3 regions of the Bradyrhizobium sp. USDA 4353 genome follow, and region 1 is predicted to be linked to each of the others. Evidence: predicted binding sites of a transcription regulator. Region 1 holds the regulator's gene; each other region holds the start of a gene.
The links. Region 1 encodes PhoB, which activates phosphate uptake and scavenging genes when phosphate is short. Its sites were predicted from a motif close to TGTCATNNANCTGTCAT; they were not measured.
Positions count from the first base shown of each region.

Region 1 (4,261 bases):
AGCGCGCGGTCGGCCAGCTGATGCTGGACAACACCAACATCCTCGACCCCAAGCTCGATCTCAATCTGCTGCGCGCCCGAGTCGGCATGGTGTTCCAGAAGCCGACGCCGTTCCCGATGACCATCTACGAGAACATCGCCTTCGGCATCCGGCTCTATGAGAAGATCTCGAAGTCCGAGATGGACGACCGCGTCGAGAAGGCGCTGCGCGGCGGCGCGCTGTGGAACGAGGTCAAGGACAAGCTCAACGCCTCCGGCCTGTCGCTCTCGGGCGGCCAGCAGCAGCGCCTGTGCATCGCCCGCACGGTGGCGGTGCGCCCCGAGGTGATCCTGTTCGACGAGCCGTGCTCGGCGCTCGATCCGATCTCGACCGCCAAGGTCGAGGAGCTGATCCAGGAGCTCGCGGAGAGCTACACGATCGCGATCGTGACGCATAACATGCAGCAGGCGGCGCGCGTCTCCGACAAGACCGCCTTCATGTATCTCGGCGAGTTGATCGAGTTCGACGACACCAGCAAGATCTTCACCTCGCCGAGCGATCGGCGGACTCAGGATTACATCACCGGCCGGTTCGGCTGACGCCGACAGCATTGCCTTTCAGGAGATCATCATGGCCAGTGAACATACCGCCAAGGCGTTCGACAGCGATCTGCAGGATCTGACCCGCCTGGTGTCCGAGATGGGCGGGCTCGCCGAGCGGCTGATCGTCGACTCCGTCGATGCGCTGGTGCGGCGCGACGTGGCGCTGGGCCAGAAGGTGGTCGCCGGCGACGCCGAGGTCGACAAGCTGCAACGCATCATCGAGGAGCGTGCGGTGCTGACGATCGCCCGCCGCCAGCCGATGGCCGTCGATTTGCGCGAGATCGTCGGCGCCATGCGCGTCGCCACAGATCTGGAGCGCATCGGCGACCTCGCCAAGAACATCGGCAAGCGCGTCGCGGCGCTCGAGAGCGACTTCCATCCGCTCAAGCTGATCCGCGGCCTGGAGCACATGACCGACCTCGTTCAGTCGCAGGTCAAGACCGTGCTCGACGCCTATGCGGCGCATGACCTGCCGGCGGCGATGACGGTGTGGAAGGGCGACGAGGAGGTCGATGCCATCTGCACCTCGCTGTTCCGCGAGCTCCTGACCTACATGATGGAAGACCCGCGCAACATCTCGTTCTGCATCCATTTGATGTTCTGCGCCAAGAACATCGAGCGGATCGGCGACCATGCCACCAACATCGCCGAGACCGTGTTCTATATGATCGAGGGCCAGCAGATCATGGACAAGCGCCCGAAGGGCGACATGACCAGCTTCGCGACCACGATCCCCGGCAACTAAGAAAGACGATTGAGACATGGGCGCGCGAATTCTGGTGGTTGAGGACGAGGAGGCGCTGACGACGCTCCTTCGCTACAACCTCGAAGCCGAAGGCTACGAAGTCGAGACCGTGGCGCGCGGCGACGAGGCCGACACGCGGCTCAAGGAGCGCGTGCCGGATCTCGTCGTGCTCGACTGGATGCTGCCGGGACTGTCCGGCATCGAGCTGTGCCGGCGCCTGCGGGCACGGACCGAGACCCGGCAGCTGCCGATCATCATGCTGACGGCGCGCGGCGAGGAGAGCGAGCGCGTGCGCGGCCTCGCGACCGGCGCCGACGACTACATCGTCAAGCCGTTCTCGGTGCCGGAGCTCTTGGCGCGCGTGAAGGGCCTGCTGCGGCGCGCGAGCCCGGAGCGGCTGGCGACCGTGTTGTCCTATGGCGACATCGAGCTCGACCGCGAGAAGCGCCGCGTGGCGCGCTCGGGCCGGCCGATCGATCTTGGCCCGACCGAGTACCGGCTGCTCGAATTCTTCCTGGAGCATCCCGGCCGCGTCTTCAGCCGCGAGCAGCTGCTCGACAGCGTCTGGGGCCGCGACATCTATATCGACGAGCGCACCGTCGACGTGCATATCGGCCGCCTGCGCAAGCTGCTCAATCCCGGCCGCGAGCAGGATCCGATCCGCACCGTGCGCGGCGCGGGCTATGCGCTCGATGATCGCTTCGCCAAGTCGGAGCAGGCCTGAGGGATAAACGGGCTTGCGGGTGGAGCGGGGGTGATACCCGAGCGGCTCGGATTAAGGACAAAGCGGTCCGCTTTCCGCCACGCCGCCGCCGTCTTGATCGTGCCTGCTGAGCAGCCGATGTTTCGGTCTCAGCGGACGCCCTTGATCAAGACCCTTCTCATAAGTCTCGCCGTGCTGCTCGGCAGCCTCGCGGGCGCCACGGCCGCCGAGCTCGAGGACGCCGTGACTGCGGCGTCGAACGGACAGGCGGCAGCGGCGTTGCGCCGGTTGCAGCCGCTCGCCAGCAAGGGTGATGCGCGGGCGCAATTCGATCTCGGCTTCATGCAGGCCTTCGGCGTGGGCGTCGCACGCAACCAGGCCGAGGCGCTGGTCTGGTACCGCAAGGCTGCGGATCAGGGGCTCGCCATCGCCCAGCACTATCTCGGCATCGCCTATTTCAACGGCGAGGGCGCGGCCCGTGACCACGGCGAAGCCGCGCGCTGGTTCAACCGCGCTGCCGCGCAGGGCTTTGCCCAGTCGCAATACATGCTCGGCCTGATGATGCTCGATGGCCAGGTCATGTCCCAGGACGTCGTGCAGGGCTATGCTTGGCTGGTGATGGCCGGCCGCAACGGCGTCAGGTCGGCTGGCCGCGAGATCCAGCGTATCAAGCTCAGCGACGCACAGCGGCGTCAAGCCGAGCAGATTATCGCGGCGTGGCGGGCGAAGCCGGAATCGGCCGATGCCGGCATTGCCAATCCGCGCGCCGAGCAGCTTCTCGGGCTCGACCGGCATTTCGGCGACGTCGTCGATCCCACCTCCTGGCCGGCATCGTCGATCGGTGTCGTGACTCAGGCGCAATTCAGCTCGGGAGGCTCGTGCACGGGCACTCTGGTGGCGCCGCGCGTGGTGCTGACGGCGGCGCATTGCGTCTTCAACGGCCTCGCCCAGGTCAGCCCCGGCAACGTCCATTTCCTGGCAGGCCTGAACAAGGGAACCCCTGCCGCATCGTCGGTCGCCGACAAGCTGATCGTGGCGCCCGACTTCATCCCGACCCAGCACGACCAATGGTCGACCGACCGCTCGCCGGCCGATTGGGCGCTGATCATCCTGAAGGATGCGCTGCCCTCGAAGCCGGTGCCGGTGAAGTCGGTCAGCCGCGACGAGCTCGCGGCCGCGACCAAGGCCGGCACGATCTCGGAGATCGGCTATGGCCAGGAGCGGCGCTATTCGCCGACCGGGCAAAGGAATTGCAGCGCCGGCATGACCCGGGACGGCCGTCTGCTGACCGTGCATTGCCTCGCCAATTTCGGCTATTCGGGCTCGCCGATCCTGGCCGAGATCAACGGCGAGCCGGCCGTGGTCGGCATCTTCTCGGCGTTCCACGAGGAGACCCGCCTGATGTTCGCCGCGCCCGCCAGCCAGTTCGAGGCTGCGGTGCGGCGCGAGATCGCGGCGCACAGCGCCTCGGCGCGGTGAAGCGCAGGCAGGAAGAGAGTTGGTCGTCGGCTGGTCAATGTTTGAGCTTGACCGGATAGCCGGTTGCCAAGCGAGGAGATCAATCCGGGTTCGACCAGGCCGCGAGGATTGATTCGAGCGGGATTTGCGCGCGGGAGCGCGAGGCTTGCCTTTTGGCGCGGGTCTTGCTCTCCTGTCCGAGTATGACGATTTTGCCAATTGATCATCCTCGGCCCGCCGCCGCGCTCGCGGCCCGGCTCCGCACGGACCGCGCGCGCAGCGTGGCGCTCGTGGCCGGCCTCGTGCTCGCCAACGCGCTCGCCTGGGCCTGGGCGTTCGCGCTCTATGCCGACCGGCCCGCCATCGTCGGCACCGCGCTGCTGGCCTGGCTGCTCGGCCTCCGCCACGCCGTCGATGCGGACCATATCGCGGCGATCGACAACGTGGTCCGCAAGCTGGTGCAGGACGGCGACAGGCCGCGCGCCGCGGGCCTCTACTTCGCGCTCGGCCACTCCAGCGTCGTCGTCATCGCCACCATCGTGGTGAGCCTCGTCGCCGGCGCCGATCTGCTGAGCGAGGACAGCACCATCCGCGCGATCGGCGGCACGATCGGCACGTCAGTCTCCGCCGGCTTCCTGCTATTGATTGCCGTCGCCAATCTGATCCTGTTCGTGAGCCTCTGGCGCAGCCCGTCTCATCCGCATGCCGATCACGAAGCGGCCAGCAATGTTGGGCGCGGCTTGCTGATCCGGCTGTTGCGACCGGTGCTCCGCG
Region 1 is NZ_JBSSGB010000001.1:3,364,042-3,368,302, forward strand. Features, by position in the region: gene pstB (phosphate ABC transporter ATP-binding protein PstB) at 1-578, shown strand, start outside; gene phoU (phosphate signaling complex protein PhoU) at 610-1,326, shown strand; gene phoB (phosphate regulon transcriptional regulator PhoB) at 1,343-2,050, shown strand; gene ACVILH_RS14790 (trypsin-like serine protease) at 2,192-3,508, shown strand; gene ACVILH_RS14795 (HoxN/HupN/NixA family nickel/cobalt transporter) at 3,691-4,261, shown strand, end outside.

Region 2 (4,261 bases), 3.0 Mb from region 1:
CAGCAGCACGGCGAACACGACGAGGCCGCCGCCGGGACTGACGCCAAGCAGCCCCGAGGTGAAGCCGCCGACCAGCCCGGTGCCGAAACCGCCGATGAGATCAGGAACGTTCATCGCTTCGACCTCGCCCGCCCTTTGGTGCTCACCGCCGCACCGCGAGTCCCGTCAACAGCGTCTCGAATGCGGTCATCGCTTCGGCGGAGGAGAACGGCTCGCCCCACAGCCGCTGCAGCACGAAGCCCTGGAACATTGCGACCATCGTGCGGGCCATGCTGCGCGGATGAACCGAGCGGTCGATCAGCCCGAGGCGCTGGCCGCGTTGCAGCAGCTCGCCGATCAGCGCGACTGGCTTGCGAACACCGTCGCTCACCTGGGCGCGGATGTCATCGTCGCGCAGTGCCTCGGCCCAGAGCTGCAGCGCGATGCGGCGGCTGCGCAGCCCCTCCTCCTTCTGCATGTCCGCAAGCGAGGCGCGGGCGACGGCGCGCAACGCATCCAAGGGATCGGAGATGTCGCGCGCGGCAGCCAGCAGCGCCGCATCGCAGGCATGGCGGTGCTCGCCGATCGCCTGGATGAGCTCCTCCTTGCTGGAGAAATGGCCGTAGATGCAGCCCGCGCTCAGACCGGATTGCGCGATCACATCGGCGATCGTGGTTTGATGAAAGCCCTGCCGCGCAAAGCAGACCTCTGCCGCCTGCAGGATCTCGTCCCGGCGCGCGGCCATCGTCTCAGGCTTGAGTTTGGGCATCCGCAGCTCCAGCCCGTCCAGCCGCATGATCGCGGCCCCCGCACGACCGCGATTGTCGCTCCAAAAGGCCTCGGCATCATACAAAACGAATATTCGTTTTGTAAAGCCCTCGCTCGATTTTCGGCATGGCGCCATCCCGCGGGGCGCTCTTGTCCCGCCGGCGGTTTCGGGCACAAGCTCGGATCATCAAGAGAAGCCGATTCCTTGCCCGCTCCATCTCATCCGACCTCGCCGCTGGCCTGGCTCAACAACCAGCCCTATCTGCTGCTGACGCTGGCCTCGCTGTTCTGGGCCGGCAACATCGTGCTGGCGCGCTATGTCGCCGGGCACGTGCCGCCGCTGACCTTGTCCTGCATCCGCTGGATCGGAACCTTCCTGATGCTGTGGCCGTTCGCGCGGCCACATCTCATACGCGACTGGCGCACCTTGCTCGCGAGCTGGCCGCTGCTGCTGCTGCTCGCGCTGACCGGCTTTGCCATCAACAACGCGCTGTCCTATTGGGCGATGCAGTACACCCAGGCGCTGAACGGCCTGCTGATCCAGTCCTCCGCTCCCCTGTTCGTGGCGTTGTGGTCGCTCGTATTGTTCGGCGTGCGGCTGACAGCAGCGCAGCTTGCCGGCATTGCGACGTCATTGACCGGCGTGCTGGTGATCCTGCTGCGCGGTGACCTGGGCGCCCTCACCGCCATTCAGTTCAACCGCGGCGACCTGATGTTTGCCGGCGCGCTGCTGGTGTTCGGCATCTACTCCGCGGTCATGACGCGGCGGCCGGCCGTGCATCAGCTGTCGCTGATCTCGTCCTGCACTGCCCTGGGCGCCGTGCTGCTGCTGCCGCTGGCGGCCTGGGAGTACAGCTCCGGCTTCGTGCTGCAGCTCGATCTGCTGTCGGTGCTGACGCTCGGCTACGTCGTGGTGTTCGCCTCGACGCTGGCCTATCTGTTCTTCAACCGCGGCATCGGCCTGATCGGGCCGAACCGGGCCGCGCCCTTCCTGCATCTGGTGCCGCTGTTCGGCTCGGTGCTGGCCATCCTACTGCTCGGCGAGGAGTTGAAGCCGTTCCACCTCGCCGGCTACGCGCTGGTGGTCGCCGGCGTCGTCATCGCCTCCCGCGTGCCGCTGCGCAAGCCGGACCCGGCGCCTAAACGCTGAGCATGCGGCAAGACGCCCCAGCGGACCGGGCCGCCATCATCCGACTGTCATCGAAGTGTCAGCGTCGCGTCAGGCGTGCTGGTCACAACGCGCATGGTTCAAGCTCGCAGGAGGCTTCCCATGCATCGATATCTGCTTACCACCGTCGCGGTCCTCGCTCTCGGCGCCGGCGCGGCGCTCGCCCAAGGCGAGGGTGAATTTCCGGCCACGCTGGCGGGTCATGCCGTATTATCAGCCGAATCCTTCATCGACGCCCCCGCCGATGCGCCCGACGATCTCAAGACATCCGGCAAGTACACCACCGGCAAGCGCGTCGACGCCATCGGCAGCGTGATGGGCAAGTCCTATGAGCGTCCGACCGGCGTCTCGCTGCCGTTCAAGGGGCAGCCGCTGCAGGGCCATTCCGGCATCAAGAAGATGGCCGACGGAACGTTCTGGGTCCTCACCGACAACGGCATGGGCTCGCGCTACAACTCGCCGGACTCGATGCTCTATCTGAACCGCTACAAGATGGATTGGGCGGGCGGCAAGGTCGAGCGGCTGGAGACGATCTTCCTGCATGATCCCGACAAGAAGGTGCCGTTCCGCATCGTCCACGAGAACACCGCCAAGCGCTATCTGACCGGCTCCGATTTCGATACCGAAGGCTTCCAGATCATCGGCGACACGATCTGGATCGGCGACGAGTTCGGCCCCTACATCATCAAGGCGGACAAGAGCGGCAAGGTGCTTGCGGTGTTCGAGACGGTGGCCGACGGCAAGCCGGTGCGCTCGCCCGACCATTGGGCGGTGCAGTCGCCGGGCGCGCCGGGGGCGACCTACACCAACGTCAACCTGCGCCGCTCGAAGGGTTTTGAGGGCTTCGCCTCGTCCACCGACGGCAAGTTCATCTACGGCCTGCTCGAAGGACCGCTGTGGGACGCCGACAAGAAGGATTGGGAGAAGGTCGACGGCAAGGAAGCGTCGCGCATTCTCGAATTCGACGTCGCCGCGGAGAAATTCACCGGCCGCTACTGGCAATATGTGTTCGAGCAGAACGGCAACGCCATCGGCGACTTCAACATGATCGATCCCGCCCAGGGCCTGATCATCGAGCGCGACAATGGCGAGGGCACCTCCGACAAAGCCTGCCCGCAGGGCACGCGCGGCGAGAGCTGCTTCCCCGATCTCGCCAAGTTCAAGCGCGTCTACAAGATCGAGCTGTCCGACGCCAATGTCGGCAAGCCAGTTCGCAAGATCGCCTATATCGACCTGATGAAGATCAAGGATCCGGACAAGAAGGCACGCAAGCCGCTCAACGACGGCGTCCTCACCTTCCCGTTCTTCACGATCGAGAACGTCGATCGCGTCGACGACACCCACATCATCGTCGGCAACGACAACAATTTGCCGTTCTCGTCGAGCCGCGATCCCAACAAGGCCGACGACGACGAGTTCGTGCTGCTCGAGGTGGGTGACTTCCTCAAGGCCAAGTAACGGGCCTTCGCACCTCACGGCGCTGGCGTTGCGACGCCAGCGCCGACGCCCCTCAGGCCGTGCACACCTTGGCCATGAAGCCGTCGACCGCCTGTTGTAGCAGGCCGGACTGGCTGTCGAGCTCGCGGGCGCTGTTCAGCACCTCGGAGGCCGCCATGCCGGTGGCTTCGGCAGCCTTGGTGACGCCGCCGATATGGGCGCTGATCTCGTTCGAGCCCGCGGCGACCGACTGGATGTTGCGCGCGATCTCGCGCGTCGCGTCGCCCTGCTGCGCGATCGAGGTCGAGATCGAGTTGGTGATCTCGCTCATCTGCGCGATCGTCTGGGTGATGCCGCTGATGGCGGTGACCGCGTCCTGGGTCGAGGTCTGCATCGCCGCGACCTGCGCCGAGATCTCCTCGGTCGCCTTCGCGGTCTGGTTGGCGAGCGCCTTCACTTCGGAGGCGACGACCGCAAAGCCCTTGCCGGACTCGCCGGCGCGCGCGGCCTCGATGGTGGCGTTCAGCGCCAGCAGGTTGGTCTGCGCCGCGATCGAGTGGATCAGCTTGACGACCTCGCCGATCTTCTCGGCGCCGGTCGACAGCACCTGCACGGTGGCATTGGTGCGCTCGGCGTCGCCGACCGCCTTGCTGGCGATCTCGCTGGAGCGGGCGACCTGGCGGGAAATCTCGTTGACCGAGCTCGACAGCTCCTCGGCCGCCGAGGCCACGGTGCCGACATTGTCGTTCGCGCTCTGCGTGGCCGCGCTGACCGTCGAGGCGCGCGAGCTCGCATCGCTCGCCGTCGACGTCATCGACTCCGCCGTGTGCTGCATGCCCTCGGCAGCCGACGCCACCGAGCGGACGATGCCGTTGACGCTGCGCTCGAAGTCGGCCGCAAGGCTCTGCA
Region 2 is NZ_JBSSGB010000001.1:345,335-349,595, forward strand. Features, by position in the region: gene ACVILH_RS01520 (sulfite exporter TauE/SafE family protein) at 1-114, opposite strand, end outside; gene ACVILH_RS01525 (TetR/AcrR family transcriptional regulator) at 143-748, opposite strand; gene ACVILH_RS01530 (DMT family transporter) at 953-1,897, shown strand; gene ACVILH_RS01535 (esterase-like activity of phytase family protein) at 2,018-3,373, shown strand; gene ACVILH_RS01540 (methyl-accepting chemotaxis protein) at 3,426-4,261, opposite strand, start outside.
Region 2: the regulator PhoB is predicted to act here: its motif matches at 1,943-1,959, upstream of ACVILH_RS01535 (esterase-like activity of phytase family protein).

Region 3 (4,261 bases), 740 kb from region 1:
TTGAGGTCGTTCTTCTCGGCGACGATGCGGTTCTCGCGCAGATATTGCGCGACGACGGGCGCGGGGATGCCGTGCTCGGCATAGCCGCCAGAGGCGCGGTCGAAGCCGGGAGTGAGCAGGGTCAGCTTGTTCGGGTCGGTCATGGCGAAGCCGGGCGCGAGATCCGGAAAGCCGTGCCACGCTTCGCCCGGCGCGAGCTGCCAGAGCGAGGCATCGGTGGCGAGCTGGTCGGTCGAGATCGCCTCCCAGGCGACGTCGTGGCGGCCGCCGGGGCTCGCCGCATCGGGGATCGAGACCCGGTCGGGCACGAACGGCTCGAAGAACCAGCGCCGCGCCGGATCCTTCTCCTTCTCGTCGAACTCCCGGCGCATCGCCCGGATCTTCTTGCGCAATTCGATGCCGAGCCGGATCGTGTCGTCCCACAGCACCTCGCCGGAGCGGCCCTTCATCATCTGCGCGCCGACATCGAGCGAGGCGAACAGCGGATAGAACGGCGAGGTCGAGGCGTGTTGCATGAAGCTTTCGTTGAAGCGGCGATGCTCGACGCGGCGGCGCTGGCCCTTGATGTGGCGGTCCTTGATGTGGATCTGCGACGCCTGGGAGAAGCTCGCGAGCTGCTTGTGGGTCGATTGCGTCGCGATGATGCCGGGCGCATCGGGGCCGAGCTCGGACAGGCCCATCGCGAAGCGGCCGGCATAGAGCGGGTGGAACTTCATGAAGCCCGCCCAGGCCTCGTCGAACATGATGTAGTCGCAGAGGTGCCCGATGCGCTTGAGGATCATCTCGGCGCTATGGATCGTGCCGTCATAGGTGCACTGCTCGACAACGGCGACCCGGAACGGCCGCTCCTTGCGCCAGGCGTCGGGGTCCTTGACGAGGGGATTGTTGCGGATCTGCTGCCGCAGATGCTCCTCGTCGAGCAGATCCCAGCGCATCGGCCCGATCAGGCCCCAGGCGTTGCGGACGGTGGAGACATAGATCGGAACGCCGCCCGAGATCAGCAGCGCGCCGTGATGCGCGGCCTTGTGATTGTTGCGGTCGAACAGCACGAGGTCGCCGTCGGTGACCAGCGATCCCAGCACCACCTTGTTGGAGGTCGAGGTGCCGTTGAGCACGAAATAGGTCTTCTCGGCGCCGAAGATCTGCGCCGCTTCCTTCTGCGCCCGCAGCGCCGGGCCCTCATGGGTGAGGAGGTCGCCGAGGTCGAGCACGGAATTGTCGAGGTCGTCGCGGAACACGGCCTCGCCGAGATGCTCGACGAATATCCGGCCGATTGGGCTCCTGCTGTAGAACACGCCGCCATTGTGCCCGGGGCAGGTCCAGAGCTGGTTGCCTTCCTCGGCATAGTCGACCAGCGTGCCGAAGAACGGCGTCTTCAAGGTCTCGGCATATTGCTTCAGCCGGCTGATCAAATTCTTGGCGATGAACGCCGGCGTCTCCTCGGAGAGGAAGACGTAGCCGTCGATGAAGTCGAGCACCTCGACCGGCAGATCCTCGAACCGCTTGCGGCGAATCAAGAGGATGATCGGGAAGTCGAGGCCGCGGCGGCGCATCAGATTGATTAGCGACGCCGTCTTGCCCTCCAGTCCCTTCTTGCCCCAGTCCACCACCATGCAGCCGATCGCCGCATCCGTCTGCACCGCGATCTCGGCATCCTCCAGCTTGCGGGCGCGGACGACCTCGAAGCCCGAGCGCTGGATCTCCTCGATGATCTGGTTGAAGCGGACGCCGGCAAGGTCGTCGGTCTCGAACACCGGCGCGGCGAACAGGAAGGTGAAGCGGCGGAAGTAATCCATGGACGTCTTTCGAGCTGGGTGGGGCAGCCACCTGTCAACGCGTTCGATGACAGTTGCATGACAATCGGGCCGTCGGCCGCAGCCGGTTCTGCCGATGGCCCAGCTCCGTTCGCGTGCTGTCCCTCGGCGGCAGTGGCCCGGCAGCGCTTGCCACGGAGGTGAGCCGGTGGCAATCGTCCGGGACCGAGCAACGCCAAAAGGACAGATCGTGCTCCCTGACTGGATCAATTCGGAGTGTCCGGCGCCGTCCGAGGTGCACCGAACAGCGGCCCTTGCGCGCCAGGCGCAACTGACCAAGCCGCTCGGCGCACTCGGCCGGCTGGAGGAGGTCGCTGTCGAATTGGCGGCGCTGCAGGCCGTGGAGCGGCCGGGTGCGGATCGAGTCCCCGTGGTGCTGTTCGCCGGCGACCACGGCATCGCAGCGCAGGGAGTTTCGGCCTATCCGCCGGAAGTGACGGTGCAGATGCTACACAATTTCGCTGGCGGCGGTGCGGCGATCTCGGTCCTGGCGCGGACCCTGGGCTGCCCATTGGAGGTGGTCGACGTCGGGACGCTGGCCGACGAGGCGGTGCGCGGTGTGGTCGTCGACAAGCCGCGACACGGGACGCGCGACTTCAGCGCCGAGCGGGCGCTGACGCCGGACGAGGTGGCGTTCGCCTGCGAGGCCGGGCGTCGGGCGGTCGCACGGCAGGCCGACCATTCGCCTGATCTCGTGATCTTCGGCGAGATGGGAATCGGCAACACGACGTCGGCGGCGGCGATCGCGGCCGCGCTGCTGTCGTGTGCACCCGCCGACATCGTCGGCAGCGGCACAGGCCTCGATGCCGATGGGCGGGCGCGAAAGGCAAAGGTCATCGCTGATGCGTTGACGCGGCATGGTCTGGCTCCGGGACAGCCCGTTGCGGAGGTTCTCACTGCCGTCGGCGGCCTCGAGATCATCGCGATGTCCGGCGCGATCATCGCGGCTGCGCAGCGGCGATGGCCGGTGCTTGTCGATGGCTTCATCGTCTCGGTCGCGGCGCTGGTGGCGGTCAGGCTCAATCCGTCGTGCCGGCCCTGGCTGCTGTTCTCGCATCGCTCCGCCGAGCGCGGCCACGCTCTGGTGCTCGAAGCCCTCGGCGCCCGTGCGCTGATCGATCTCGACCTGAGGCTCGGCGAAGCCTCGGGCGCGGCGACCGCGCTGCCGATCGTCCGGCTCGCCTGTGCGCTCCACCGGGGCATGGCGACCTTCGCGGAGGCCGCCGTCTCCGGGCGCGAGGCCTGATGCGGCTCGACCTGCTGCGGCATGGCACCACCGGGCGCGATGGCTATCTCGACGGCCGCACCGATCCGCCGCTGAGCGAGGCGGGCTTCGAGCAATTCCGGCGGCAGACGCAGAGCAGGGCATGGCGCCGCATCGTGAGCTCGCCCTTGGTCCGGGCGCGTGCGGCAGCGGAGGACTATGCCCGACATGCTGGGGGCGAGTTGCACGTCGATCCCGATTGGAGCGAACTGCATTTCGGACGATGGGACGGACGTAAGCGCAGCGACATCATGAGCGACCCTGAAGGGGCCGCCTCGCTCGAGGCCTTCTACGCTGATCCGGCCGTCGCAGCGCCGGACGGAGAGAGCTGGGGGGATCTGCAAACCCGGGTGTCGCGCGCGGTGGACCGCATCCTTACCACGCCCGAGCCTGCGCCGGTCCTGGTGGTCACGCATGGCGGCGCGATCCGCGCCGCGCTGGCGCATCTGCTCGGCTGGCCCTTGCACCAGCTGTGGAGTCTGCGCATTCATCCCGGCACCCGTCTCACCCTCGAAGCCGGGCAGGGCGCGGACGGCGCGCCGTGGGCCGAAATCGTCGAGATCGTCCAGCCATGAGTGTGCGTGAATTCTGGATCGCCCTGCAGTTCCTGACGCGTCTGCCGACACCACGCGTGGCGGAATCTCGGCCCGATGATCTGGCGCGGGCGTCGATGTGGTTTCCCGCCGCGGGCCTGGTGATCGGCGCCTGTCTCGCGATTCTCGCCCGGGTGTTTCAAAGCGCTGATCCGTGGATCGTTGCGCTTGCCGTCCTCGTCGGCTGGATCTGGATCACCGGCGCGCTGCATCTCGACGGGCTCGGCGATGTCGCCGACGCGTTCGGCGCCTCGCATGGCAAGCCCGAGCGTTTCGTCGCCGTGCTCGGCGATCCCCACGCCGGCAGCTTCGCCGTCGTTGCGATCGCGCTGCAGATCGCTACGAAGCTGGTGTTGATCGCGGAGCTGGCAACCGGGCCGACGGCCTGGGCGCTCGTGCTGATCCCGGCCTGGGCGCGCTTGGGGACGTTGGTCTGCAGCAAGACGCTGCTGTCGCTGAAGCCCGGCCTCGGCGCCAGCGTCTCCAACAGCGTGGGCTGGAATGTCATCGTCGGGTGGGGCGGCTTGCTCGCCGTCGGCGCGCTCGTGGGGGCAGTTCCGAGCTTGATCGCCATCGCGCTGATCCCGGTC
Region 3 is NZ_JBSSGB010000001.1:4,100,889-4,105,149, forward strand. Features, by position in the region: gene ACVILH_RS18360 (Orn/Lys/Arg family decarboxylase) at 1-1,796, opposite strand, end outside; gene cobT (nicotinate-nucleotide--dimethylbenzimidazole phosphoribosyltransferase) at 2,005-3,060, shown strand; gene ACVILH_RS18370 (histidine phosphatase family protein) at 3,060-3,653, shown strand; gene cobS (adenosylcobinamide-GDP ribazoletransferase) at 3,650-4,261, shown strand, end outside.
Region 3: the regulator PhoB is predicted to act here: its motif matches at 1,843-1,859, upstream of ACVILH_RS18360 (Orn/Lys/Arg family decarboxylase).